2 regions of the Mesorhizobium sp. M1A.F.Ca.IN.020.03.2.1 genome follow, and region 2 is predicted to be linked to the other one. Evidence: predicted binding sites of a transcription regulator. Region 2 holds the regulator's gene; the other holds the start of a gene.
The links. Region 2 encodes PhoB, which activates phosphate uptake and scavenging genes when phosphate is short. Its sites were predicted from a motif close to TGTCATNNANCTGTCAT; they were not measured.
Positions count from the first base shown of each region.

Region 1: EOA79_RS22730 (PhoX family phosphatase) is a predicted target of PhoB. The motif match lies at 1,743-1,759, and genes of this name have one in related genera.

Region 1 covers NZ_RZSV01000167.1:5,776-9,188, reverse strand. The annotation lists partial or broken gene EOA79_RS22750 (STAS domain-containing protein) at 1-36, opposite strand, end outside; gene EOA79_RS22745 (helix-turn-helix transcriptional regulator) at 53-322, opposite strand; gene EOA79_RS22740 (phosphatase PAP2 family protein) at 417-1,118, opposite strand; gene EOA79_RS22735 (hypothetical protein) at 1,135-1,473, opposite strand; gene EOA79_RS22730 (PhoX family phosphatase) at 1,823-3,413, shown strand, end outside.
Region 2 covers NZ_RZSV01000070.1:9,023-12,435, reverse strand. The annotation lists gene pstB (phosphate ABC transporter ATP-binding protein PstB) at 1-162, shown strand, start outside; gene phoU (phosphate signaling complex protein PhoU) at 183-887, shown strand; gene phoB (phosphate regulon transcriptional regulator PhoB) at 907-1,596, shown strand; gene EOA79_RS13825 (ROK family transcriptional regulator) at 1,913-3,148, opposite strand.

The sequences.
Region 1 (3,413 bases), on a different contig from region 2:
ACGCGAGGCTCTGAGGAGCGTGAGGAAAGCCCGTCGCGACTTCTTGTGCGGCTCAGCCTTGGGAGTTCTGCGGCGTGGCAGGCTTGAGACGCACGCCCCTGCCGCCGCGCTCGCTGGCCTGGTTCTCGCCGATCAGCTCCACCCCGGCCTCGTCGAGTGCCTGGATGACCTTCATCAGCGTATCGACCACGCCTCTGACGACACCTTCACTCGCTTCCATGCGTTGGATGGTCGGAAGCGAAACCCCGGCGCGCTCGGCGAGCGTTTTCTGGTCGATACCGGCCAACGCCCTCGCGGCGCGCATCTGCGCGGCAGTGATCATCGGCCAGAACCCCTGTCTGAGTCTGCAGTATCAATGGATAATCCAAAGATCATGATGTTTCAAGCATCCTAACAAACAGTTGAAACATGAGTACTCATTCGCTGTCCGCCACCACTTTGCGCCGCTGCAGCAGGCGCGCTGCAAGCCAGCACAACATGGCCCAGGCAAAGCCGGCGCACCAGCCGGCAAGCACGTCGGACGGCCAATGCACGCCGAGATAGACGCGGCTGGTTCCGACCAGCACCGTGGTGAGCACGGCGAGGCCGAGCACGAAGATCTTCGTCCTGCGGTTCGGTAGGAAACGCGCGGCGAGCGAGCCCAGCGTGAGATAGGTCACCGCCGACAGCATCGCATGGCCGCTCGGAAAGGAGAGCGAGGTCTCGTTGACGAGATGCGAGACGAGATCGGGGCGGGGCCGGTCGACCTCGAACTTGAGCAGGCTGGACGCCGCCTGGCCGCCCGCCACCGAAACGAACACGAACAGTGCGGTCGCCGGTCGGCGCATCAGCAGAAAATAGACGATCACCGCAGTCGTGATCAGCACCAGCACGCTGGTGCTGCCGAGCGCGGTGATATCGCGCACCGCGCCTTGCAGCCAAAGCGGACCGATCGGGCTGTCCGGCTGCCCGGCATGGCGGAAGGCGAGCAGGATTTCCGTGTCCAACGCATGCGGAGTCGTGGCGCGCGCCACGCCCATGAGTTCCACCAGGCCCCATAGCCCGCAGGCGATGGCCAGCCCGGCCGCAAGCACCGGGAATTCTATTCTGTTGAGCAGCGCCTTGGCGGTCGATTTCATGCCGGGCCTGCTCCAATTACAGCCGCTGCATATAGGGTCCGAGCGTGATCAGCGCGACGGCCGCGATCGCCAGCACGACGCCTGTCGCTTGGAAAGTGTTGAGGCGCTCTCCAAAGAAGACCAGCGCGACGACATTGACTGAGACCAGCTGGATCACTGCCGACAGGCTGAACGACACCGACATGCCGAATTCGCGGATCAGCCTGAGCATGATCAGATTGCCGGCGGAATAGAGCGCCAGCGTCAGCACGATCTTGCCGAGACTCGGCGCCAATCCCCATTGTTTGGCCGCCATCGCGGCCAGGAGGAAAATCACAGTCGAAACGCCAAGCTGCGCCAGTCCCCAGAGACTCACGTTCATCCCTCCCGAAGCGGCCTTCGCCGCGCCGCTCGCCGCTTTTGTTTCCGAAGCGCGCGAAGCCGTCAAGCTGATGGCGTCGGGCAAGCTACGCTGCGACGGGATCGAAGGCGGAATCTCGCAAGGCAAGCCCCGCAGCCATGGTTGGCGTCCTTGCGCCGAGCGCGCTCGGGAGTCTGCTCGCCGTGTGTTGTGGGCCTCGTGTGGCGCCAATGCGTGGGCGAACAGTCATCAGCCGGCAAATTGGCATTGCTCAATGGGGCTGATGTCACGAAAATGTGATCGGGCGCCTATAGGGTTCGACCGGTTACACGTTCCAGCCACCTCAAGAGCCAGAGGACAGCCCATGACCCAACCTGAGATTCGCTTCCGTACCAGCCAGCTTGAGGAGAATGACGGCCCGCCCGTCAATCCTACCGACAACCGTACGATGGGCGAGATCATCGCCGCGCGCTTCTCGCGCCGCGACTTCCTCAGGGGTTCGCTGGCTGTCTCGGCCATCGCCGCCACCGTGAGCCCGCTGGCGCTCGTCGCGGCAGACGAGGCGCGCGCCGCCGAGGTCTCGGCCTTCAAATTCGACGAGCTCGAGGCCGGCATCGACGACAAGCACCACGTCGCGCCGGGCTACGATGCCGACGTGCTCTTGCGCTGGGGCGACCCGCTCTTTACCGATTCGCCGGAATTCGACCCGGCAAAACAAACGGCCGGAGCCCAGGCAAGACAGTTCGGCTACAACAACGACTATATCGGTTATATCCCGATCGAGGGCTCGGACGAGCATGGCCTGCTGGTCGTCAACCACGAATACACCAACCCGCATCTGATGTTCCCCGGCATCGTCAAGATCGTCGACAAGGACGGCAAGAAGGCCGCCGAGGTGGCGCCGCTCAGCAAGGAGCAGGTCGATGTCGAAATGGCGGCGCACGGCGGCAGCATCGTCGAGATCCGCAAGGAGGGCGGCAAATGGCAGGTGGTGCGTGACGGCAAGCTCAACCGCCGCATCATGTCCACCACCGAAATGGCGCTGTCCGGTCCGGTAGCCGGCCATGATCGCGTCAAGACCAATGCCGACCCGTCTGGCACCAAGGTCTTCGGCACCCTCAACAACTGTGCCGGCGGCGTCACGCCCTGGGGCACCTATGTGATGGCCGAGGAGAACATCCACGGCTATTTCTCGGGCGAGTTGCCGGAAGGCCACAAGGAGGCCGCCAACTACAAGCGCCTCGGCATTCCGGAGGGCGCCTATGAATGGGGCGCGCATTACGATCGCTTCAACCTCGCGAAGGAACCGAACGAGCCCAACCGCTTCGGCTGGGTCGTCGAGGTCGACGTCAACGACCCGAATTCGGTGCCGAGGAAGCGAACCGCCATGGGTCGCTTCAAGCATGAGGGCGCCGAATCGATCGTCACCAAGGATGGCCGCGTCGCCTTCTATCTCGGCGACGACGAACGCTTCGACTATGTCTACAAATTCGTCACCAAAGGTACGTTCAATCCGAACGACCGCGCCGCCAACATGAACCTGCTCGACGAGGGCACGCTGCATGTTGCCAAATTCGCCGAGGACGGCTCGGTCGAATGGATGCCGATCGTGTTCGGCGAAGGTCCGCTGACGGCGGAAAACGGTTTCGCCAGCCAGGCCGACGTTCTGATCGAGACGCGTCGCGCCGCCGACCTGCTCGGCGCCACCAAGATGGATCGGCCGGAAGACATTCAGCCCAATGCCGGCAACGGCAAGGTCTATGTCATGCTGACCAACAATTTTAAGCGCAAGGCCGACCAGGTCGACGCCGCCAATCCGCGCGCGGCGAACGCCTTCGGCCACATCATCGAGATCGTCGAGGACGGCGGCGACTTCGCCGCCACCAAGGGCAAGTGGGAAGTGCTGCTGAAGTGCGGCGATCCTTCGGTGGCCGATGTCGGCGCCACCTTCTCGA
Region 2 (3,413 bases):
ATCGTGATCGTCACCCACAACATGCAGCAGGCGGCGCGCGTGTCGCGGCAGACGGCGTTCATGTATCTCGGCGAGCTGATCGAATTCGACCGGACCGAGAAGATCTTCACCTCGCCCCGCGAGAAGCGCACGCAGGACTACATCACCGGCCGCTTCGGCTGAGTTCATACGAGGACATAACCATGGCCCATACGGTCGCTTCCTTCGACGAGGATCTGAGGCAGATCAGCCAGCTTATCCGCGACATGGGCGATCTTGCCGGCTCGATGGTCGGCGCGTCGACCAAGGCTCTGCTGAATTCCGACAACGCGCTGGCGCAGCGCGTGGTCTCCGACGATGCCATCATGGACGCGCGCCAACGCGAGCTCGACGATCGCGCCATCACGCTGATTGCCAAACGCCAGCCGATGGCCGACGACCTGCGCAGCGTCGTTGGCGCCATCCGCATGGCCGGCGATCTCGAGCGCATTGGCGACCTTGCCAAGAACATCGCTAAGCGCGTCGGCTCGGTCGGCGTCAGCGCCGCGCCGCGCGACCTTTCGCACTCCATCGATTCGATGGCGCAGCTGGTGCTGATCCAGGTGCAGGGCGTGATCGAGGAATACGCGGCCGGCGACGCCACGGCGCTCGCCAAGCTCCGCAACGACGACGAGCGCATCGACGTCAAATACACCGCCGTCTTCCGCGAGCTCCTGACCTACATGATGGAGGATCCGCGCAACATCACGGCTTGCACGCATCTGTTGTTCTGCGCCAAGAATCTGGAGCGCATCGGCGACCACGTCACCAACATCGCCGAGAACGCCTACTATGTGCTGACCGGCACGCAATTGCCCGCGAATCGTCCTAAGCAGGACGAGACGACGATGTCGGCGCCGGCGGCCTGACAGCGAAGGTGCCTGCTATATGATCGCGCCACGCATCATGGTGGTGGAGGACGAGGAACCGCTGGGGGTGCTGCTCCGCTACAACCTCGAATCCGAGGGCTATCAGGTCGAGGTGGTGACCCGCGGCGACGAGGCCGAGATCCGCCTGCAGGAGAATGTGCCCGACCTTCTGGTGCTCGACTGGATGGTGCCGGCGGTGTCCGGCATCGAGCTTTGCCGGCGCCTCAGGATGCGGCCCGAGACCGAACGCCTGCCGATCATCATGCTGACCGCGCGCGGCGAGGAAAGCGACCGGGTGCGCGGCCTCTCGACCGGCGCCGACGACTATCTGGTCAAGCCGTTCTCGACGCCGGAATTCATGGCCAGGGTCAAGGCGCTGCTGCGCCGCGCCAAGCCCGAGGTGCTGTCCAGCGTGCTCAAGGTCGGCGACATCGTCCTCGACCGCGAATCGCATCGCGTCTACCGCAAGAAGAGCGAGATCCGGCTCGGCCCGACCGAGTTCAGGCTGCTTGAATTCATGATGCGGCATCCCGGCCGGGTGTTCTCGCGCAGCCAGCTGCTCGACAATGTCTGGGGCGAGACGATCTATATCGACGAGCGCACCGTGGACGTGCATGTCGGCCGCCTGCGCAAGGCGGTCAACAACGGCCGCATGCCGGACGTCATACGTACCATCCGTGGGGCGGGCTACGCGATCAGGGAAGATTAGATCCAGGGCACCGAAGGTCTGACGGGTTCTATCTGAGCTGGCGGGTTATCGAGACGCTGGTGCTTCGCCGTCCACGGGCGGAGCACGAAGCGTCGCGACGCGGCGCAGACCCGACGATCCACGCGACTTCCACGCGCCGCGGCGGTGCAGAAATTCTGCTCCGCTCATCCGACGATTGAGGTAATGGCATGGATTCCAGGGTCTCCGCGACGGAGCTTCGCTCCTGCTCCGCCCTGGAATGACGAAGCTGCGGGGCCTTCGCTAATCTCCGGCGTCTGCAGGACGCACAGAAGCCAACGATCGCTATCGAAGCTGCTCAGGCCACGTTCTTGCCCGCTCTTGCCTGCACGCCCGGGGCGAAAATCTCCTGGTCGACGAAGGTCAGCGCGCGCACGGCGCAGCCTTCGCGGATCAGCGGCAATTCGTTCGGCTCGGTATCGAAGGAGATCGACTTCGAATGCTGGCCTCCGGCGGTCTGGCCGATCGCCTCGCGCAGCGCCGGCTCGATCAGGTCAAAGGCGGCGGCGCTGACGCCGACCATGGCGACCGGCGCCGGGTCGATCAGCGCGAACAGGCTGCCAAGGCCGAAGCCCAGCGCCTCCCCGGCCCGGCGATAGGCCTCGCGCTCTGGGCCATCCGTCTCGCGCGCCTTGGCGGCGAGCGCCCGCATGTCGGCGTCGCCGACATCGACCGGCTCGGCGTCCTCGCTCATCTTCATGGCGCTGCGCCAGATGGCGTAGTTGCCGGCATAGGCCTCGACGCAGCCGCGGCGTCCGCAACGGCAAAGCGCGCCGCCCGGACGATGGATCATGTGGCCGAACTCGCCGCCGGAAGAATGCGTGCCGGTGAACAGCTCGCCCTTCAGCACCAGGCCCATGCCGATGCCGTGCGAGAGCAGGATGGCGATGAAATTGTCGCGATAGCGGTCGGGATCGCGCCACTGCAGCGCCACCGCCATCATGTTGCAGTCGTTTTCCATGGTGGCCGGAATGCCGAATTCCTTTTCCAGGATGTCGGCGAAGGGAATGTCGGTCAGCGGCGTGATCGGCGACCATAGCATGGCGCGGGCATGGGAATCGGTGATGCCCTGGATGCCCATGGCGATGCGGGCGACGCTGCCGACGTCGAGGTCCGGATCGTCCAACCGGCGCCGCACGATCGCCAAGCATTCGCCGATCAGCTCGTTGCGCGGCATGGTGAGGGTATCGAGGCGGCGCTGCTCCTCGGCGATGACCTGGCCCGCATAATCGATAACGGCGACCGAGAGGAAATTGAGCGACAGCACCACCGTCACCACCGCCGCCGCCTCAGGCTTGAGCGCGAGGCCCACCTGTGGCCGGCCGCGCTTCAGAGACGCGGTCTCGCTCGGCTTGCTCTCGGCCAAGACGCCTTCCTGGATCAGGTCGGAAGAGATCGCCGAAATGGTCGAATGGCTGAGCCCGGTGGTCGCGGCGATTTCCGTGCGCGACGGCTGGCCGGCCCGGCGCACGGCCGAGAGCACCATGGCGCGGTTGCGCCGGCGCAGATCGTCGTGGCGGATTCCGACCGACATTTTTGTCTCCTCCCAGTCAGCGCGGCCTCTCGATCATGCACAGGACTCGGCGACGCGCCAGATCGGTTCAGTCCCGCACGCCGGCACCCGAACCGTCCTGGTCTTACAAGTTTCGGTGGACCGGGCTGCGCCTCCTCCCGAACTGTTCCGCGATAGTGGCAGAAGCGGTCGGCACTGTCATTATTTATTGCGGGTCTCGAAAAAAGTACGTGACCACCTCAAAAACCGTCAGAATTGCAGTTGACAGCGCTTTGGCGTTGGATAG